2 regions of the Pseudoalteromonas sp. 1_2015MBL_MicDiv genome follow, and region 2 is predicted to be linked to the other one. Evidence: predicted binding sites of a transcription regulator. Region 2 holds the regulator's gene; the other holds the start of a gene.

Region 1 (11,376 bases), 1.7 Mb from region 2:
AGCTCGCTAATAGCAGCAGCCTGATCCACCTCAATTAAACTAGATCTATTACTTTTATTTTGAATATCAAGCGCTAAGTTAGTGTCGGTTACGAGTTCAAGCGCAACCATTCTTCCGCCTAAACTTGCCTGCGTGAAAACCACTTGTTCACTGGCATTTTGTAGCTGAACAACACCATCGGCTAATACTTGTTGAAAGTCGTCTCCTTCAAGTGTGCCATCATTCAAACCTGTAATAAGTGCTTGCAACGTATTAAGTACGTTTTCTTTCTCCGGTTTTTCAAGGCTAAAATCAAGCTGACCAGGTGCTGTACCTTCAAATTCAATTTTCATTCCTGCAAAATCTATTGGTTCATCGGTAATATCACCTATCACTTGAGGAGAAAGAGACACGCCATCACGTTGAATTTCGTATTGATCAGGATCAGTTGGCGTTGCCCCAGCTGTAATCACAACATTATAAGTATTTGCTGTTGCTGGCGCTGCTGGATCTGCATTGTAATTAGATTGATGAAATCGATCAAATTCAGTTTGACCATCAACATATACTGTACCTGCGGTGATGTTATTAGCAGGGACTGTAGTAGGAATTGAAGCCGTGTTTGAGTCTACATCTAAGCGTGCTGCTGTTTTTTCAAATGTATCAAAACCGTTATCACTCGATTTAATTGATACACCTTCAGCTATCGTTATTTGATGGACACCTTGATCGCCATTATAAGTGTATTCACCTAGCGTTGAGTCAAACTGATAAGGTTGGGTGCTATCTTGATAACCTGAAAATATAAATTTCCCATCTTCGGAGCGGGTATTCATTAAATTAGCAAGCGTTTGCTGAATACCACTTAGCTCGGATGCAATCGACTTCAAATCGTCTTTAGTATAAGCGCCATTACCCGCTTGTAATGCTAGAGATTGCGCTTCTTGAATACTGGTATTAATACTTTTTAAAACGCTTTCTTCTGTTTCGAGACGACCACTAAGCTGATTAATATTTTTTGTATATTGCTCATTGGTTTGTATTTTATTTGAATATAACATTGCCTGTGAAATATCTGCAGGCGCTTCAGACGTTGTTAAATATTTTTGCCCTGTATTAACGCGTTCTTGCGCATTTGCGACACCTTGTTGCCCATCCAGTATTTTATTAATACTGCTTTGATACATTAAATTATTTGATAAACGCATGATTACCTCGCAGCACTAAGTAAAGTGTCGAAAATTGAACGCGCAGCAGCTAAAACCTGTGCTGAAGCGGCATAAGACTGTTGAAAACGCAATAAATTTGCGGCTTCTTCATCGAGATTTACTCCCGATAATGATTCATACCAAGCTTCAGACTGCTGTGCGAGAGCATCGAATGCAGCTCCACTCGTAATAGCTTGTCCAGTTACCACACCAATATCGCTAACCATACCAGCATAGGCTTGATTAAATGTTTTATGGTTATCTGCCGTCGTTGTTGTGACAACATTTTGACGTACCAACTCACCATTTTGCAAATCAGCCAACTTTAAACCATTACGGTTATCGTCAAATCCACCTTCGTTAAACTCCAGCGTAAATGTATCGCCTGTTGCCGGTGTACCCTCTATATCAAAGTCAAAACCGTATGAGTCATAAGGAGCACCAAGGCCAGCTAAAACATTTTCACCCGGCGGCGCTATCGTCACAGCTACATTAGCGCCATTACCATCACTAATAAGGTAATCATTAGTACCCGCTGCTTTAACAATTGTGATATCGCCATTCGCTAAGGCAGGTGGTGTAGTTGATGTAAAACCACCTGAGGTAACACTACTAACTGTACCTGCTGATATCGTGCCTGTGCCTATATTATTTATATCGTTCGCAGTTCTAATTGGCGACGCTAACGCAAGGTCATCACCACGTCCGGTTGCAAGCGATATGCTAGAAGCGGCTTGAGAATTTAGCTTAACTTGAAATTGATCACCAGTAGCACCTGTACCAGCAACTGTTATTTGCAGTCCAAAGGACTCGCCACTGGTAATTGATGATGAATCAATCACTCCACTGGTTGTATCTGCAAGTGATGGGTTGCCAATAGGCTCCCCTTTATTATCAATTGCCTGAATACTTACTTCGTTCGGATTAGCGGTATAGGTAATAATGAAGTTACTGGCAGGTAATTCACTACCTTTGCCTGGCTCAACCGTTGCGGTCATGTTTGTAACACCACCAGTATTATCTTGATAAGCAAATGCATTTTCTGTTGGTATGGTAAAAATATCCCCCCCAACTCACCATTTGCATTCATGCCTAATTTATTTTGTTCGTTAAATGCATCTGCAATAGCCAGTCCCATTTGACCGATTTGATTTTGCGCCGGCACTAAAATATCGTCTCTAAAAGCAAGTAAACCGCCAATTTTACCTTTTAATTTGCTCGTATCAATTTCAAGTGGCACAGCTTTGCCACCGTTAACATCTAACGTTAGCTCTTTAAAACTAGGATCGGGGTCGCCTCTCATAGAAAACAAATTAAACGAACCATTTTGCATAACAACGGCTTCTCCTGTACCCATAAACACAAGCTTTTCACCATTTGGTCCATCAAGTGTTTCTATATCTATAAGTTCGGATAAATCACGTATTGCTTTGTCACGTTCGTTAAAAGTTGAACTTGCATCAGCAGCATTATTCGTTCCATTTACAGCAGCTATATCTTTATTTAAAGCGCTAATACTTTGGATTAGCGTATTGGCTTCCTCTGAAAATATTTCTAATTGTTCATTCACTATACTTTGCTGATCAAAGACAATACCTGAGAGTCTATCCATTTGATCAATTAAGCTTTGTGCATCAGTAATAACTAAAGAACGAGCTACCGTTGATGATGGTTGATTGAGTGCCTCTTGCACGTTATTAAATAACGAATTTATGCCTGTAGATAAGCTATTTGCTTCCTCTGAAAATAAGGTATCAACCCTATTTGCCTCTGTTACAAACTGATCAAAAAATGATTTATTAGATGTATCTCTGTTTAGCTGTTCTTGAGCAAATTGGTTTAGCAAACGGTAGGTTTCACCCCTACCTACCTGATTATCTACCATGGTAGTAAATTCTGTGCGCTCGCGTACATAGCCTTCTGTATTTACATTGGCAATGTTTTTACTTGTCGTTTGCAGTAACTCAGAACTAGCTCTGACTCCTGAACTGGCAATACTCAATAAATCATACGACATGTTACTTTACTCCTTGGCGAATCGCGTTTGCTGCAATATCTTTTAATTCTGCACTATTGAGTACTTGTTTTATTTTGCTAGCGTAATTTGGATCGGTTGCATAACCCGCTTTTTGTAACGAATCTAAAAAGTCGCTTGGCTTTGCTGTATTTTGTAATGCTTCTTGGTAGCGTGGGTTTTGTGTCAAAAAATCAACAAAGTCATTTACACTTTCTTTTATTGAGTCGTACGCCCTAAAGTTTGCTTTCTTTTTGACCGCTGTACCTTGCTCAAATTCGAGTGTGACTTTACTGGCTTTTTCACCTTCCCAGCTTTTATCTGATTTAATATTAAATAAGTTATTTGAACTGTTACCATCACTTTTATTAATGATATGTTTACCCCAACCAGTCTCAAGCGCTGCTTGCGCAACCATTACAGCCGGGTTTAAACCAATTTTCTTTGCTGCCGTTTTAGCGTGTTCCCACACAGAGCTAACAAACTCTTCAGCCGATTCAAATACCGGAGTCTCTATTTTTGATTCTGTAATATCCATGTTCATGTTCGTACTTACAGGCTCTACTGATTTATTATTATTTTCATGAGGAAGCTCTGAGCCCACTCGCTTATCACTTAAAAAGTCCGCTGTTGTTCTCAAAACAGATCCGGGCATAAAATTTTTACCATCAGGGGATAACTGTTGAACGATTAAGTCTGCAAGGCCTAAAGAACCATTTGATGATAGTTCTGTCGATAATTGTTGATCGTGCATTTCTTCAAAGAACTTAACCCCACTGGAATTAAATGGGCTTTCTTTGTCCTCAAATGCTTCGTTTGCCTTGCGCATACTTTTAAGTAACATTTGAGTGAAAATTGCTTCAAATTGTGCAGCGGCTTTTTTTAGCGCAGCCTTTGATGCATCAGTCGATGAATCACCACTGGTTAAGGCTTCTTTACGAAGTGAATCTAAGTTGCCTAAATCAAAAAAGTTTTGCTTATCGAGATGATTTGTTTCCATCAGCTTTTTGACACAATAATGAGTAATGCAATTAAAATGCAAAAATTGAGCCAGTTGACTAACTTTAAATTAGATATATTGCGAGGGAATGATTTTGCCCTAGTAAAAATGTTACTAGGGCGTGTTTAAATACTAAATAACAACTAGTTGACCGTTTATTGCACCAGCCTCTTTAAGCGCTTCAAGAATAGCCATCAAATCACCTGGTGCAGCACCAACTTCATTGATTGCTCTGACTAAATCGTCCAAGCTAACACCAGGATTAAATACAAATGCACGAGAATCATCCTGATTCACATCAATGATACTTTGATTCGTAACGGCGGTTTCACCTTCACTTAATGCATTAGGCTGAGATACATTTTGTTGCTCGGTAATCGTCACAGTTAAACCACCATGAGTAATCGCGGCTGGCTGTAGTTTTACATTTTTCCCAATTACAATCGTCCCCGTACGAGAGTTAACAATAATTTTTGCTGCGTTATCCGCAGGGGTAAACTCTAAGTTTTCAAGTGTTGATAAATACGATACACGTTGTGATGCATCTCTTGGGGCAATAACACGAATAGATGCAGCATCAATAGCTTGTGCGCTATTGGGACCAACTAAGTCGTTTATCGTACTTTCTAAACGTTTCGCTGTTGTAAAATCTGGGCGATTTAAATTAAAAGTAATATAGTCGCTTTGCATAAATGGACTTTTAACGGCACGTTCAACAGTAGCACCATTGGGAATTCGACCGACGGTGGGTGTATTTATAACAACCTTGCTGCCATCCAACCCCTCAGCTCCTAAGCCGCCAACAATAAGGCTACCTTGTGCTATAGCGTATACATTCCCATCAACACCTTTTAAAAATGTTTGAATTAAAGTACCACCGCGCAAACTACCGGCGCTGCCAATAGACGACACGGTAATATCAATTGTTTGTCCTGGTTTTCTGAACGCAGGTAACTCTGCATGCACAGCAACAGCAGCCACATTTTTAATTTTAGGGCTTAAATTAGCCGGCAGTGTAATACCAAAATTACTTAACATGCCCTTGAAACTCTGTTGGGTAAACTTACTTTGCTCGCCAGTCCCAGGTAAGCCAACAACTAACCCGTAACCCACTAATTGGTTAGAACGCACACCTTCAACCATAGAGATATCTTTAATACGCTCTGCATGTGCCGAAAATTGGCATCCCAGCAAAACAATTAAACAAAAAAACTTAAATACATTCATATTGAATGTCCTCTAAAAAGGAAAGAGCGAGCTACTAAAAAAGCGCGTTAACCAACCAGCACTTTGTGCTTCTTGGGTTTGCCCTTTACCTGAATATTGAATCCGTGCATTAGCTATTCGGTTTGATTCAACCGTATTATCTGAGCCAACATCTTGCGGGCGCACCAACCCTTCTAAGCGAATAAACTCTTCGCCTGTATTAAGAGTTAACCATTTTTCACCTCGAATAACTAAGTTACCGTTTGGTAAAACACGCATCACATTAACCGATATATTGCCAAATAAACTATTTGATTGATTTGATTTAGAGTCACCAGAAAACGATGAATCACTGCCAATTCCAAATTGAATACTGTCGCCACCGATATTAACAGGAAGTCCCCCCAAACCAATTACAGGGTCAAGGCTCGTGTCAGATTGCTTATCTGTTTCTGTTTTTGCCGCTTTTGTAGCTTGGGTAGATTCTTGCAATTTAACCGTAATGATATCGCCGGTACGCAGAGCTTTTCTGTCCGCGTATAAATCGTTCGACACATTCGTGTTAAATAAAGAGCCTGTTGCTACAACAGGTTCTATATTTGGTTCTGGGTACATTGGCGCATAGTAAGGATCGTCTTGCACTATTTCACTATTTTGTGTTGATACACATCCACTTAAAAATAGAGTGCCTGCCGCAAATAACATAATATTACGCATATTCTGCCCCTAAACCTTATAGTTGCTGATTGATATAACTCATCATTTCGTCGACGGCTGAAATTACTTTTGAATTCATTTCATAAATACGTTGAGTTTCGATAAGATTTACCAGCTCTTCTGTGACATTTACGTTTGATGTTTCAAGTGAGCCTTGAATAATACTACCAAGCCCCTCAACACCAGGATTACCCTGCACTGGAGCACCACTTACAGCTGTTTCGGTATAAAGGTTTTGACCAATCGGCTCAAGACCCGATGGATTAATGAAGTCACTAATGGTGATCTGACCAATAACTACGTTATCGGCTTGACCTGCAACACGAACAGATACTTCTCCGTCTTGCGAAACAGTAATCGATTGAGCATCTTCGGGGACATTCATTTCTGGCTGAATAACATAACCAGCACCCGATGTAACAATTCGTCCATCACCATCGGTGGTAAACTGGCCATTGCGCGAATAGGCAATATTGCCATCTGGCTGCAGCACTTCAAAAAAACCTTCGCCGGAAATCATCCAATCTAGTGAGTTTTCGGTGGTTAACATGTTACCTTGCGTAAACTCTTTTTGGTTGGCTACAACTTTTGCACCCGCACCTAACATTAGGCCTGATGGCATTTCAGTGTCTTGCGATGAACGACCACCTGGCTGATTAATATTTTGATAAAGTAAATCTTCAAATATAGCGCGGCTTTTTTTGTAACCAACCGTACTGGCATTCGCTAAATTATTTGAAATAACCGAAATATCGGTTTGTTGAGCATCAAGCCCTGTTTTGCTGATCCACAATGCAGGATTCATAATAGTGTCCTCATTTTAAAGTTAAACTATGCGCAACAGCTGATCTTGACGTTCGTCAATTTCTTCAGCTGTTTTCATCAGTTTGACTTGTAATTCAAATTGGCGTTGATGACTTATCATATCGACCATTTCATGAACGGGGTTTACATTCGACATTTCTAAGGTTCCACTCAATACTTTTACATTAGCGGAAGTATCAACAACTTGATTTGGTTTTGGTCTAAATAAGCCATCATTACCTTTTTCAAGTTGTGAATTATCAGCCTCAACGACTCTTAAGCGATCAACTTCTTCTAAAAAATTTGCTGGGGCGCCTTGCGGACGAACCTGAATAGCACCATCTTGACTAAATTCAACCTTTTCAATTGGTACAGGCAGTATAATTGGACCACCTTCGCCAATAACTTGACGTCCATGACTTGTTACCAGCATGCCTTCTGCTGTGATATTGAGCGTGCCTACTTTAGTGTAAGCTTCATTACCCGACGCATCTTGCACACTCAGCCATGCGTTATCGCTCATTGCGATATCTAAATCTCTGCCTGTTTCAACTATGCCACCCGATGTCATGTTTGAACCCGGACGTTCTTGCATCGAAAATACACGTGTTGGCAGCCCTTCACCAAACGCTTGCATAGAACGTGCTTGAGCAAAGTCTGATTTAAAGCCTGTCGTATTGGCATTCGCCAAATTATTGGCTTTAAGGGCAAGGCCCTGCAGGCTCTGTTTAGCACCTGAGGCCGCAATGTAGACCATTTTGTCCATAACATCGACTCACATTAAAAATCTCTAACTTAACAAATGCAAAATAGATGCCAGATTAGAGTTTACGTAACATTAGAGTGATGAAACAAACAATAGAAATGATAGCCACTTACTGTAACCATTGGTTTTGGTTTAGAGGCTAAAATAAAAAAGGCTGCAAAATGCAGCCTAAAATATTTAATTAAATTTAAATTATCGAATCTGCAAAATACTTTGCTGGATTGTTGAGTTAACTTCAAGCGCTCGCGAGTTAGCTTGGTAATTACGTTGAGCTGTGATTAAATCGACAAGCTCATTAGTTAAATTAGTATTTGATTGCTCAAGTGCTGATGAGTTAATACTACCAAATGTACCTGACCCTGCCTCACCTGCAACAGGCTCACCTGAGTCAATACTTTGCTTCCAACTTGTGTCGCCTATTTGTGATAAACCTTGCGAATTAGGAAAGCGAACCATAGCTATCTGGCCAAGGTATGTTGAATCACCGTTACTGTATGAAGCAACTAGTTTACCGTCGGTGCCAATATCAATTCCAGCTAAACGACCAACAGTCGAACCATCTTGATCAAGTGCTTTAACTTCAAAACCACTTGAATACTGTGTTGGTATACGTCCTGCCGTATTGTTTTCATCACGCCAATTAAGCTCAATACCTGTGCCTGGGAATGTAGCACCATTATCAAGCATTGTAGATAAACCAGTACCAGCACCAGCAGGTAGGTTTATCTCATCAAAAGTGGTTAGGTTTGTATTTGCTACTCCGCCTGTCGTTGCAGGTAAACCACTTGAATCAAAACCAAGAGTTGTGATCGGTGCATAAGGGGTCGTGGTTTGTTCTGCGCCCGAAGTTCCATCAACTACCTTTCCATCAAGTGTCGCATACACATTCCAGCTATTATCTGTACCACCTGAAGCTGCGTCAGGTTCTTTTACAAAAAAGTATTGCAATATATGCGGCTCACCTAACGAGTCATAAACTGTCGTTGATGTAGATGAGTTATAAGTACCATTGGATGTAGGATCAAAATCTATACCCGGTGCATCAGCTGTAGCATCTAAATTGAACGATAAGAATACATTTTCTGTAGCACGAGGCGAACCTGATGAATCTGGTATTTGAACTGGGTTTGTCGTACTCAAACTCACTGATGTTGTATCACCGGTTGATGAATCTACAGGGAATGCTTGTAAGAAATTACCCTTAGCGTCAACCATAAAATTATCTTGGTTTAATTTAAATGCACCGGCACGAGTATAGGTTAAATCTTGCGATGAAATATCATCGGTCATCGCAAAATAACCTTCACCTGTAATAGCTAAATCTAAAGAGTTATTAGTAAACTGCAGTGATCCTTGGTGAAACTGCTGTGCAACCATCGTCGTTTGCACACCATCACCATTTTTAGTCCTACCTGCGCTAAATACTGACGATGCATAAACATCGGCAAACTCTGCGCGTGACTCTTTAAAACCGGTAGTATTGACGTTCGCAATATTATTTGCTGTTACATCTAAATCTTTTTGCGCGGCAGCAAGGCCTGTTAATGCAATATTGAAGCTCATAATTCACCTCTAACCTATCAATCTGAAGCCTGCTGGCAGGCAAAAAATACTAAAATTAATTATGCGATTTCTGCGACATCCGTCAGCCTAACCGCACCTTCTTTAGTGTTAATAATAATGCCACTTGAGCCGTTAATATTTACACTTTCAATGTTCTTAAAAGTAGCAACGGGTAAACTTGAAAATTCACCGTTAGTACTTCCTTCAGCTGTTATTGTGTATTCACCTTCAGGTAAACGTTCGCCGGCTTCGTTGTTACCATCCCAAGCAAAGCGAATTGCTCCAGCTGCCTGAGAACCCATATCAATCGTTCTTACTAATTGACCTGATTCGTCAGTTACTTTGATTTTAAGGTTATCCATAGCTTCTTCTGCTACTGCTGAGCCTCTAGCATCACCCGTTTCATTTAAATCAAGGGTATTTGACTCTAGTAAAGCCTGCTTACCAACAAGCGTTGAGGCTTGTAATGCAGAATTAGACGTCATCGAAGAGGCTAAAGATTCAAAGTTAGTATTTAAATCTGTAATGCCTTGCGCCATAGTAAAACTAGTCATTTGCGCAATCATTTGATCATTGTCCGCAGGGTTACTGGGATCTTGATACGATAATTGCTGCGTCAACAACGAGAAAAAATCTTCTTGTGTTAACGCGTCACTCTCATCTTCGCTGCTAGCTACTTGCTGCTCTTGCCAACGGATTGAGTCTAAATAGGATGAAGATGTACTTATATCGTTATTCATAACCTACCCTCGGTTACCGCTGACCTAGCAGCAGTGTTTTACTTAACATTTGCTTAGCTGCATCTGCAACTTGCACGTTTGTTTCATAAGAGCGAGAGGCAGAAATCATATTAGCCATCTCCTCAACAACATTAACGTTGGGTTTATAAATATAGCCATTTTCATCCGCACTCGGGTGATTTGGATTATACTCAATCTGTAATGGAGCACTGCTTTCAACAATGCCTAAAACTTTAACGCCAACGGCGGAGCCCTGTTGATTACTTGCCGATGCTGAAGCTTTGGTAAGTTCAGCAGCAAATACAGGTTGTCGCGCTCGGTATGTTTTGTCTTGAGAAGAACTAATCGTATTCGCATTAGAAATATTACTTGCGGTGGTATTTAAGCGTACATTTTGTGCGCTCATACCTGAACCTGCAATATCAAATACATTATATAAACTCATAATTTTTATCCTTGACTACCGAGTGCTTTATTCAGACCTTTAAATCTGCTGCTTAAAAATTGCAAGCTGGCCTGATACTCCATAGCATTCTGTGTATACAAGTTTCGTTCCACTTGTATATCAACCGAGTTACCATCGCCCGTATCTGCTTGATTTGGTAAGCGAAATAATTCTGAATCATCCATACTACGAGTACCACCACCGATGTGTTTATCGTTAGTTCGTACCATTGTATTGCCGCTTTGCTGGTTTGATCTTGCCGCTTTTAATGCAGAGGCAAAATCAATATCTTTTGCTTTGTAGCCCGGCGTATCAGCATTCGCAATATTAGTTGCAATTACTTCTGCTCGTTGTGAACGGATCAACATAGCCTGCGGATGCACACCTAATGCCTTATCAAAACTGATAGCCATAACCATCTCCAAAAAATTGACTTACCTTGAATAAAGCAAAAAATACGCCATTAATACTAGAGTGGTGATTATTTATATAAGGGTATGTATTAAAAAGAAAAATGACGCTAGGCGCGTCATTTATATAGGGAAGGAGTTACTATTACAGCTTTTTTTGATAAATAATGCCAGGGTTGCATCGTACCATGTCAAATTCACTGCTTAAGCCTGTCATTGACTCTGATGCACCCAAAAATAAGTAACCTTTAGGATTCAGCGCTTGAGCAAATTGACTAATAATTTTAGCTTTTACTTCTGGGGCAAAATATATAAGTACATTTCGACAAAATATAATATCGAATTTACCCATAAGTGCGTAAGAATCAAGTAGATTTAAATGCCTAAAGCTAACTTGCTTTTTTATCGAATCATTTACTTGAGCCATACCATTGCCGCTATCTTTAAAAAACTTTTTACGGCGCTCAGCAGAAAGACCTCTTGCTAAAGCCAATGCATCGTATTCACCATTTTTACACATATCA
Region 2 (11,376 bases):
GGACCATAAACTAGCTGTTGCTTTTTAACACGGCTTAAACCGTCAAAGCATTCACCAACTGCAATTACTTCATAATGACTACCATTAGCTTTTACATGCACTTCAGCTAATTGAAGTTCATCGCGTAATAATGTTTCGACTTGGCTAGTTTCCATAACTCTCACTCAAATAGGGTTGTAACTTGACCCAACTGCATTAAATTTTGCAATTGTTCAGGTGGATTTTGCAATTCAAGACGAATGCCTTGCTGCTTAAATTCTGCAAAAGAGTGAATTAACCAAGCTAAGCCCGCTGTGTCAACCCTTGATACCTCACTAAGGTCAAAATAAGTGGTTTTATGCTTAGTTATTAACTTATCGTTCAAAAGCCGTTCATTACTAATGGAATTTCGAGTAAGTTCACCACTTACTCGAAACTGCTGTTCATCAACTTGGCTAATTGCCAATTTAGTCATTCGAGCTACTGCCTCTAAATTGAACAGGTAACTTACTCTTTTGCTCTAAAAGGTTGCTTACATTGTCAATACCTTGCTGACGTAAAATACCTTGTAGTTCGCTTTGTTTGGCGTCTAATAAACTAATACCTTCAGCAATCATATCGTAAGCTCGCCATTCACCATCGCGATCTTCACGAACTTTAAAGTCTATTCTGATATCAGGTTTACCATCTTCAAGAATTTTAGTTTTAACAACAACGACATCTTTACCTTTAAATGGTTGCTCAGCACCAAACTCAACTTTTTGATTTGTATATTGTGTAAATACACCAGCGTAAGTGGCAACTAAATACTCTCTAAATACACCAATAAAGCGCTGAATATCTTTAATCGCTTGGGCTTTTTCAGCTTCATCTGTAATTGCTCGTACTTTAGATACTTCACTACCTAACACGCGAAGTGCTGCATATTTGTAGTCAATATAAGGCATTAATTCTTCTTCAACAATGACACGAAGATGCTCTTGATTTTTAATGATTAATGGCTGATCTTTTTTGATACGTGCAAATGTGTTATCCGCGACTTGGCGTACCATTTTGTTTGGATCATTTAGTTTAACATCTGCAGCACTTACGCTTTGAGTTAGCGTCATTGTGCTAATTGCTACAATAGCTAGAAACTTTTTCAACATAATAATTACTCACTACCTTGGTTGAATAAAAACTGCCCAATTAACTCTTCAAGTACAATGGCAGACTTAGTATCAGTGATTGAATCACCGTCACCTAACGCTTTACTGTCTACACCAAATAAATCATCAATTGCTTCGTCTTGCTTATTTTCGGTTACGACTTGACCTAAACAGCGTTGCTCTGCTGAATTAGGAGAAATAACAGGGTGGATACCTAGATACTGCTCACCTAAAATACCCGATGTTAAAATTGAGATTGAGCTCGTGTCTGAAAAACGACATAAATACTGTGCATCAATGGTCATATTAACCACTGGCAAGAACTCCTGTGGATGAACATAAATTGACTCTACTCGACCAATAACGACTCCGCCCACTTTTACTGGTGCACGTGCCTTTAATGACCCTATGTTTTCAAATTTAGCATTAAGTGTGTACGTCTCGCCTGAGCCGCTAATACCTGAATTGGCGACTTTAAGCGCAAGCATAGCAAACGCTAAAATTCCTAACGCCACAAAAAAACCAACTAAAATTTCTAATTTCCGTGAATTCATTATCTATACCCTATTAGCTGGTAAACATTACCGCTGTCAAAATAAAGTCAAACCCTAAAACCGCCAATGACGAATGAACAACCGTTTCGGTGGTTGCTTTACTGATCCCTTCAGAGGTCGGCACACAGTCATACCCTTTATAAAGTGCTATCCAAGTCACCACAATGGCGAATACAAAGCTCTTAATAATACCGTTTAGTATGTCTTGCTGAAATGATACTTGTGATTGCATAATTGACCAAAAGCTACCCGTATCAACACCAAGCCAATCAACTCCGACTAAATGAGCACCAATAATTGCCACTGCTGAAAATATCACCGCTAGTAACGGCATACTTATAAAGCCTGCCCAAAAGCGCGGTGCAATAATTCGTTTTAGTGGATCAATTGCCATCATTTCCAATGATGATAACTGTTCTGTTGCTTTCATTAAGCCTATTTCTGCAGTAAGCGCACTGCCCGCTCGCCCTGCAAATAATAACGCTGTAACAACAGGCCCGAGTTCTCGTAATAAACTTAATGCCACTAATGGCCCTAAACTATCCTCTGCACCATACCCAACTAATACCGTATAACCTTGTAATGCCAAGACCATACCGATAAATAAACCTGACACCATAATAATGAGCAAAGATTGCGAACCCACCATGTAGAGCTGACGAATAAGTAGAGGTGTACCCTTTTTAAAGTTAGGTACATTTACAAGTGCGCCAAAAAGCATATAAGTTGAGCGACCCAGAGCCGCAAAACGACCTAGCGTCTTATGCCCTAATTTTTGAAATAAATCCAACATTATGCTTTTTCTCCAAGCAACTCATCTGCATATGTTTGAGCTGGAAAATGAAAAGGCACGGGACCATCAGACAACCCTTTTAAAAACTGTTGCACTAAAGGAGACTCATGATTGCGCATTTCGTCAGGTGTTCCACAACCAATTACACCCTGATCAGCGATAATAATAACGTGGTCAGCAATACTCATTACCTCGTTAACATCATGGGTTACAATTAAAGAAGACAAACCAAGCACTTCGTTGAGTGACTTAATTAATTTAACCAACACCCCCATAGAAATAGGATCTTGGCCTGCAAATGGTTCATCGTACATTATAAGTTCAGGGTCGAGCGCAATAGCACGTGCCAGAGCTGCGCGCCTAGCCATACCTCCCGATAATTCAGAAGGCATTAAATCTTTCGCTCCGCGTAGCCCAACAGCTTGCAATTTCATTAGCACAACCAACCGAATTAGGTCTTCACTCAACTCAGTGTGCTCCCTAATTGGGAACGCTATATTATCGAATACCGACATATCAGTAAACAACGCACCACTTTGAAATAACATGCTCATTTTAGTTCGCGCTTCGTAGAGTTCTTTGCGCGACATATTTGGGATACTACCACTTTCAAATAAAATATCACCGGAGTCAGGCTTAAGTTGACCGCCAATTAAACGCAACATGGTCGTTTTACCAATTCCGCTTGGCCCCATAATCGCAGTGATTTTACCTTTAGGAACGCTAAAGCTCATATTTTTATATATGCTTCTATCGCCTCTCGAAAAGCTAACATCCTTGACTTCTACTATTGATTGCGACAAGTCGCTCTCCATAACAATGTTCACTAGTGCACCTATTTTAAAGCTTTTTTAACCAAGATGGAAAAAACAATTCGTAAGATTTTGTAATACACTTGCAAAAAGGAGTATAAGACTCGTTTATAACGGCTTAACTGCAGCTTAAGGTGCTGATATAAGCGCCTTAAAATATTATTCAACAAGTTATTGTAATTAGAGTTGACCTGACTCTTTTATTTATACTTTCACCTTTGCTTTTGTTACTATTCGCGCCATCTGTATTTTGAATAACTGGCTTAATATAATGGTTACCTCGTTTGTTATTTTAATTCTTGGTTTTGCGGCTCTTGTTTGGAGTGCAGACAGGTTTGTTTATGGCGCAGCGGCACTTGCAAAAAACTTTGGCGTACCAACCCTAATTGTAGGCTTAACTGTTGTGGCAATGGGTTCGTCAGCCCCAGAGATGATGGTTTCCGCTTCTGCAGCGCTCGCAAATAAAACAGATACTGCAGTTGGTAACGCTGTCGGTTCAAACATAACAAACATTCTACTTGTGTTAGGTATTACAGCGTTATTTAGACCTCTGTCTGTATCTTCAAGTACATTAAAACGCGAAATGCCACTGGTCTTGCTGATATCATTCGCTACCTGGTATATTTTTTCAGACAATTATTTTTCATTAGCCGAAGGTGTCGCCTTACTTATTGGCTTTATCGTGTTTATAGGCGGTTTGATTATTATTTCACTGCGCGCAAAAAACCAAGATGACCCATTTATAACAGAAGCCTGTGACGACGTACCTAACGATGTACCAACTAAAAAAGCGGTATTTTGGTTAGTTATTGGCATGGTTCTACTCCCTGTTAGCTCACATTTTTTAATTGGTTCAGCAGTCGACATAGCTAAATACTTTGGCCTAAGCGATCTAGTCATTGGCTTAACTATTATTGCCATTGGCACGAGCTTACCGGAGCTTGCAGCTTCAATTGCCGGTGTATTAAAAAATGAAGATGATTTAGCTCTAGGCAATATTGTTGGTTCAAACATTTTTAATATATTGGCTGTGTTACCGCTCGCAGGTATTATTAATCCATCCATTATCGATCCGTCAGTAGCGAGTCGAGATATACTCATTATGATTGGTGCAACATTTGCTCTTATCATCATGTCATTGAACTTTAGAGGCACCCAACGCATCAATAGAGTGGAAGGTGGCTTATTGCTTATCGCATTTTTGGGCTACCAAGGGTATATTTTTAGTCAAGTAGGGTAAATAATGACGACGCTGAACTTTATCGAACAGGGTCTTCGCGTTCTCAATATTGAACGCCAAGCACTTAATGACATAGCGCAATATGTAGATGAAAATTTTCATCACGCATGCCAATTAATGTTTGACTGCGAAGGTCGAATTATTGTTATTGGCATGGGTAAATCAGGCCACATAGGTAATAAAATTGCAGCAACACTTGCAAGTACAGGAAGCCCTGCCTTTTTTGTACACCCAGGCGAAGCTAGCCATGGCGATTTAGGAATGATCACCAAAAACGATGTTGTCATGCTTATTTCAAACTCAGGTGAGACGAGTGAAGTTTTAAATATTATCCCTGTTTTAAAACGCCTTGGCGCAAAAATAATCGCCATGACAGGCAATACTAAATCGACCATGGCAACACATGCAAATGTACATGTATGCATTAAAGTAGAAAAAGAAGCATGCTCTTTAGGGTTAGCACCAACGGCGAGCACTACAGCGACTCTTGCTATGGGCGATGCGATGGCAGTGGCTCTGTTAGAAGCTCGTGGTTTTACCGCCGATGATTTTGCGCTTTCTCACCCTGGGGGCAGTTTAGGCAAACGATTATTACTAACCTTAAAAGATGTTATGCACAGCGGCGCAAATACACCTATTATTAGCGTCTCACAAACCGTAAAAGATGCACTTATTGAAATGTCAGCCAAAGGCCTTGGTATGACAGCCATTGTTGATAAAAGTAATCAGCTAGTGGGATTATTTACCGACGGTGATTTACGCCGTATTTTAGAGCAAAGACTAGATATTCATACAACACAAATAGACCTTGTTATGACTAGGTCATGCACAACAGCTACACAAGATATTTTAGCTGCTGAAGCGCTTAATATAATGGAACACAAACGTATAAATGGCTTGATTGTTGTTAATGAGCAAAACCAGCCTATTGGCGCACTAAATATGCAAGACTTATTAAAAGCAGGAGTATTATAAATGCAATTTGAAGAACTCTATCAACCGCTGAGTGCTGATGCAAAAGCACGTGCTAAAAAAGTAAAATTACTTATATGCGATATTGATGGTGTATTTTCTGATGGCCGAATTTATCTTGGCAATCAAGGTGAAGAGCTCAAAGCATTTAATACAAAAGATGGTTTTGGCATTAAAGCGCTTATAAACAGTGGCTTTGAAGTGGCTGTTATTACTGGTCGCCATTCGCAGATAGTGCAACAACGTATGACCAGTTTAACAGTACAACATATTTATCAAGGTCAAGAAAACAAGCTTATTGCTTACGAAGAGCTAAAAAACAAGCTTCACCTAAGTGATGATCAAATTGCCTACATTGGTGATGATGGCCCCGATATGCCGGTAATGGAATTAGTCGGGTTTGCCGTTGCAGTTAACGATGCTCACCCACTAATCAAGCGTTTATCACATTACACGACACAGATGCTGGGTGGTTTTGGCGCAGTGAGAGAACTAACCGACTTACTTATGCTAGAGAACGACAAACCACTTACTAGCAAAGGTACTAGTTCATGAATACAGCGCGCATAATTTTAAGCGTTTTATTCATCAGCTGTATGGTTTGGCTTTGGTACCCTTATTTTGCACAAACAAATATGACAGCTCAGGTTGAAGCTGAAGTTATCGCTAAGCCTGATTATATTGCTATTGAGCTAAAACAAACGGCCTATGATGAAAATGGTAAAATTAATCATAAAGTTACAGCTGCTAAAATGGAATTATATCAACAGTTAGGCTTTACCTTTTTTGAAAAGCCCATTTTCACCTTATATAACGAAAAACAAACATGGCGAATAAATGCAGACGAAGCAACGTTATATGAAGGAAAACAATTAATTTTAGAAGGTAACGTGGTTGCCAAGAATCTTACTGATAATGCAATGATAGACAAGATTAATGCGGATAATATTCAAGTAGATATAAAACTACTCACGATGCGTTCAGAGCAACCCGTTATTGTTACGGGACCCAATTTAAAGATCACCGGTAAAGGCCTTGAAGCCGATTTAAAAACTGAAGTGATAAAACTTATTAACCATACGCGAACTATATATTATGACCAATAAAATTTCAAAAATACTTATTATTCCGACACTTATACTAGCTTTCAACCTTAGCGCTGCTGAACAAGCGATTCAACCTGCAGCGAATCAAATATCAATAAGTGCCGACAAACAAGAAGGCCAATTAAAAGAAAACGTCGGAATTTTTGAAAAAAATGTTGAGATTATTCACGGCAACCGCCGTATTACAGCCGACCGTTTAGAAGTACATAAACGTGATGAATTAGGCGATAATAAACAGCTACTAATTGCAACTGGTAGCCCTGCATATTTCGAAGAAAAACAAACTGACGGCACTATAATGAGCGCCAGCGCAAACGAAGTTCGTTATGATGTAGCTAAACGATTTTTAACCCTTATTGGCGATGCACAAGTATCGCAAGCGGGTCAAAAAATAAATGCCAAGAGTATTACTTACGATATGCAACAGCAATTAATTAGCGCTGAAAAAGACGAAAACTCAACCGATCGTGTGCATACTATTTTAGTACCTATTGAGACTAAAAAAGAAAAAAACGATAAAGGTCAGCCATGAGTACATTAAAAGCAGAACTATTAGCTAAAAGTTATAAAGGCCGTGAAGTTGTAAAAAATGTAGGTCTGGAAGTAAAGGCTGGCAGCATAGTCGGGTTACTTGGCCCTAATGGTGCAGGTAAAACCACAACGTTTTATATGATTGTAGGCCTTGTACCTAGTGATAAAGGCAAGATTTCTATCGACGATAACGATATTACTCTTTTACCTATGCATAGTCGTGCTAGATTAGGCATTGGTTACTTACCCCAAGAATCATCAATTTTTAGAAAGCTTACTGTTTATCAAAACTTAATGGCTATTTTAGAAACACGTAAAGAGCTAAATAAGCAAGCAAGAGAAGACACACTTAACAATTTATTAGATGAATTTAGTATTCAGCACATTCGTGATAGCCAAGGTATGGCATTATCAGGAGGCGAGCGTCGCCGAGTTGAAATAGCGCGAGCACTAGCCGCTGATCCTAAATTTATATTGCTTGATGAGCCTTTTGCTGGTGTTGACCCTATTTCAGTGTTAGATATAAAGAAAATAATAGAACATCTTAAAAATCGTGGTATTGGTGTGTTAATTACCGACCATAATGTAAGAGAAACTCTTGATGTTTGCGAAAAAGCCTACATAGTTTCTCATGGTGAGTTAATTGCATCAGGCACTCCAGAACACGTATTAAACGATAAAACAGTACGTGATGTTTATTTAGGCGAGCAATTTAGGCTGTAACATTTACGCCATGTCTTTAAGCATCTGCTAGTATTAATTATAACAACATAAAAGGATTGTTAGAGATACATGAGGCAATCATTACAGCTGCGCATGGGCCAGCAACTTACAATGACTCCACAGCTGCAACAAGCAATTCGCCTGTTGCAACTCAGTACATTGGATCTCCAGCAAGAAATACAAGAAGCACTCGACAGCAACCCCCTATTAGAGGTTGAAGAGCAAGATTACGCCGAAGATTCTGCTGGTAAAAACGAGCAAAAAGCAGATAACGACGATGTCACTGTTAGCGCAAATGCTGATGATGTTCCGAGCGAATATGAGCAAGACAGTGGTGAAGCACTTGCTAAAGATACGCTAAGTGATGAAATGGCTATGGATGTTAGTTGGGATGAATATATGAGCGCAGCCCCAGCATCATCATCAGGACCAATGCCTGAAGATGAATCTATATACCAAGGCTCCTCAACTGAAACGCTCCATGAATACCTAATGTGGCAACTACAACTGACTCCCTTTAGTCCTACCGATGAAGCGATTGCGATTGCGATTGTTGAAGCCGTCGATGATTCGGGTATTTTAACGCTGAGCTGCGAAGAAATTTTAGAAAGTTTTAATCAAGAGAACGAAGAAGACAACGAAGTTGAACTTGACGAAATAGAAGCTGTTTTAAAAAGAATTCAATTGTTTGACCCTGTTGGTATTGCAGCACGTAGTTTACAAGAATGCTTATGTATTCAGCTGAACCAATACGATAAAGAAACACCCTATATTAATGAAACAAAAATGATTTTAACCGAGCACATTGATCTATTAGCTGCTCGCGACTATCGTACATTAATGAAAAAAACAAAGCTCAAAGAAGAAGAGCTTAAAGAAATAATGACTTTAATACATACTCTTAGCCCAAAACCGGCGGATACTATAGTTAGAGAAGAATCTGAGTATGTAATTCCTGATGTATCGGTGAAAAAAATAAAAGGTCGCTGGGTTGTTGAACTAAACCCAGATAGCATGCCTAAAATCAGAGTCAACAGCCAATATGCAGCAATGTCACGCACCGTTAAATCAAGTGGTGATAGCCAGTTTATTCGCTCGCATCTACAAGAAGCTAAATGGTTTATTAAAAGTTTAGAAAGTAGAAACGATACACTATTAAAAGTAACTAATTGTATTGTTAAGCAACAACAAGGTTTTTTTGAGCATGGCCCAGAAGCCATGAAACCAATGGTTTTAAATGATGTAGCAGAAATGGTCGAAATGCACGAATCAACTATTTCACGCGTAACAACTCAAAAATATATGCATACACCTCGCGGTATTTTTGAGCTTAAATATTTTTTCTCAAGCCATGTAAGTACTGAAAATGGAGGCGAATGCTCATCAACAGCAATACGCGCTCTCATTAAAAAATTAATCGCAGCAGAAAACTCAGCAAAACCATTGAGTGATAGTAAAATTGCAGATATATTAGCTGAGCAAGGAATAAAAGTAGCGAGACGTACAATCGCAAAGTATCGCGAATCTCTAGCTATTCCACCGTCAAATCAGCGAAAAAGTTTGATTTAAGACGCTAAACAAAGAGGGTAATGCTTATGCAACTAAACTTAACTGGTCGTCACGTAGAAGTAACTGATTCATTAAGAGATTATGTAAATACCAAATTTGCGAAGCTAGAAAGACACTCAGATCATATTAATAATGTTCATGTCATTCTTGATATAGAAAAATTAAACCAAAAAGCTGAGGCAACGATTCATGTAAGTGGAGCTGAGTTATTTGCCTCTACTGAACATCAAGATATGTACGCCGCCATTGACTCGCTGATTGACAAGCTCGATCGCCAAGTTATTAAACACAAAGAGAAGCTTGCTCGACACTAATATTATGAAATTAAGTTCACTTATATGCCAGGACTGCAGCAGAGCTGCGGTCCTTTTTAATAGTAAAAAAAGAATTTTAGAGTTCATCAGTCAACTTGCTCATGACAAGCTCCCATATCTTTCTCAACAAGATATTCTCAGCGCCTTAATGAATAGAGAAAAACTGGGAAGCACTGGTATAGGAAGAGGCATTGCAATCCCTCATGGGCGAATGAGCGGCGCAGAAGAGCCCTTAGCACTCGTATTAGTAAGCGAAACACCTATTAATTTTGATGCTATAGATAATCGCCCTGTTGATATATTTGTTGCTCTCATCGTACCTGATGGCGATAACCAGCAGCACTTAAAGACGCTCGCAACGATAGCTGATAAACTAAATAATAAAGATTTTTGTAAACAGTTACGCAGCGCAAAATCAGATACTGAGCTGTATCAAGTTATTGTAGAACAATCGTAATTAACATAATGGGTGATAAATGGAATTAATTATCATAAGTGGCCGTTCCGGTTCTGGAAAATCGGTTGCTTTACGCGTAGTTGAAGATTTAGGTTATTATTGCGTAGATAATATTCCAATTAATCTGCTACCTTCTTTAGTGAGAAGTGTATCTGATAACTACGACAAAATTGCAGTTAGTATTGATGTCCGTAATTTACCAAAAGAGCAAGATGAATTTAACGATATCCTTGAATACTTACCTGGCTTTGCTAAACCGACTCTGTTTTATCTAGACAGTGAGGATCAAACATTAATTAAACGTTTTTCTGAGACTCGCCGTCTACACCCGTTATCAGTTGACTCATTACCTCTTGATTTAGCTATAAAAAAAGAAAAAGAACTACTCGATGTTCTCACTACTCGCGCTGACTATATGATCGACACGAGTGATTTAAGTGTTCATCAACTTGCTGAATCAATTCGTGAAAAAATTCTGGGTAAAAAAGATAAACAACTCATTGTTACTTTTGAGTCGTTTGGCTTTAAACACGGCATTCCTAAGGAAGCTGATTATGTCTTTGATGCACGCTTTTTACCGAACCCACATTGGGAGCCAGAATTAAAACCTTTAAATGGCTTAGACCAACCCGTAAAGGATTACTTAGCCAGCCACAGCATTGTCCAAAAGTTCACTTGGCAAATTCAAACTTTTGTACAAACATGGTTGCCACATTTAGAGCGAAATAACCGTAGCTACTTAACTATTGCTATAGGTTGTACTGGCGGGCAACATCGCTCAGTATATTTAGCACAAACGATTGGTGAAAGTTTTTCGATGACACATCCAAATGTAAAAATCCGCCATAGAGAACAAGAAAAATAACTCATTCAAAATAATCATCTGTTCAGCTTAGGTAGAGTAACTTATGCGTTTAGAAGACACTTTTTTAATAAAAAATAAATTAGGACTTCATGCAAGAGCCGCTACAGTATTAGCGCAACTTGCTATTAAATTTGATGCCTCAATCATGATATATCAAGATGATAAAGAAGCGCCTGGGGACAGTGTATTGGCTTTAATGCTACTGGAAAGCAGTCAAGGAAAAGAGGTGAAAGTAGTGTGTGAGGGCCCTGATGCCGAACAAGCTTTACATGCCGTTGGTCAATTGATAGCACAACGCTTTAATGAAGAAGAA

Evidence for each region. Region 2 encodes sigma-54, which starts transcription at its own class of promoters, with help from an activator protein. Its sites were predicted from a motif close to GTTGGCACGNNNNTNGNNT; they were not measured.
Region 1: the regulator sigma-54 is predicted to act here: its motif matches at 4,238-4,256, upstream of flgJ (flagellar assembly peptidoglycan hydrolase FlgJ).

The regions. Positions count from the first base shown of each region.
Region 1 is NZ_CP012737.1:979,579-990,954, reverse strand. Features, by position in the region: gene flgL (flagellar hook-associated protein FlgL) at 1-1,187, opposite strand, end outside; partial or broken gene flgK (flagellar hook-associated protein FlgK) at 1,190-3,204, opposite strand; gene flgJ (flagellar assembly peptidoglycan hydrolase FlgJ) at 3,206-4,201, opposite strand; gene AOR04_RS04380 (flagellar basal body P-ring protein FlgI) at 4,334-5,428, opposite strand; gene flgH (flagellar basal body L-ring protein FlgH) at 5,441-6,124, opposite strand; gene flgG (flagellar basal-body rod protein FlgG) at 6,141-6,929, opposite strand; gene AOR04_RS04365 (flagellar basal body rod protein FlgF) at 6,951-7,694, opposite strand; gene flgE (flagellar hook protein FlgE) at 7,887-9,257, opposite strand; gene AOR04_RS04355 (flagellar hook assembly protein FlgD) at 9,317-9,997, opposite strand; gene flgC (flagellar basal body rod protein FlgC) at 10,011-10,442, opposite strand; gene flgB (flagellar basal body rod protein FlgB) at 10,448-10,855, opposite strand; gene AOR04_RS04340 (CheR family methyltransferase) at 10,998-11,376, opposite strand, start outside.
Region 2 is NZ_CP012737.1:3,185,508-3,196,883, forward strand. Features, by position in the region: gene AOR04_RS14235 (BolA family protein) at 1-155, opposite strand, end outside; gene AOR04_RS14240 (STAS domain-containing protein) at 161-454, opposite strand; gene AOR04_RS14245 (MlaC/ttg2D family ABC transporter substrate-binding protein) at 447-1,127, opposite strand; gene mlaD (outer membrane lipid asymmetry maintenance protein MlaD) at 1,133-1,681, opposite strand; gene mlaE (lipid asymmetry maintenance ABC transporter permease subunit MlaE) at 1,695-2,474, opposite strand; gene AOR04_RS14260 (ATP-binding cassette domain-containing protein) at 2,474-3,289, opposite strand; gene AOR04_RS14265 (calcium/sodium antiporter) at 3,558-4,526, shown strand; gene AOR04_RS14270 (KpsF/GutQ family sugar-phosphate isomerase) at 4,530-5,501, shown strand; gene kdsC (3-deoxy-manno-octulosonate-8-phosphatase KdsC) at 5,502-6,053, shown strand; gene lptC (LPS export ABC transporter periplasmic protein LptC) at 6,050-6,604, shown strand; gene lptA (lipopolysaccharide transport periplasmic protein LptA) at 6,594-7,136, shown strand; gene lptB (LPS export ABC transporter ATP-binding protein) at 7,133-7,858, shown strand; gene AOR04_RS14295 (RNA polymerase factor sigma-54) at 7,928-9,427, shown strand; gene hpf (ribosome hibernation promoting factor) at 9,454-9,741, shown strand; gene ptsN (PTS IIA-like nitrogen regulatory protein PtsN) at 9,746-10,198, shown strand; gene rapZ (RNase adapter RapZ) at 10,218-11,063, shown strand; gene AOR04_RS14315 (HPr family phosphocarrier protein) at 11,107-11,376, shown strand, end outside.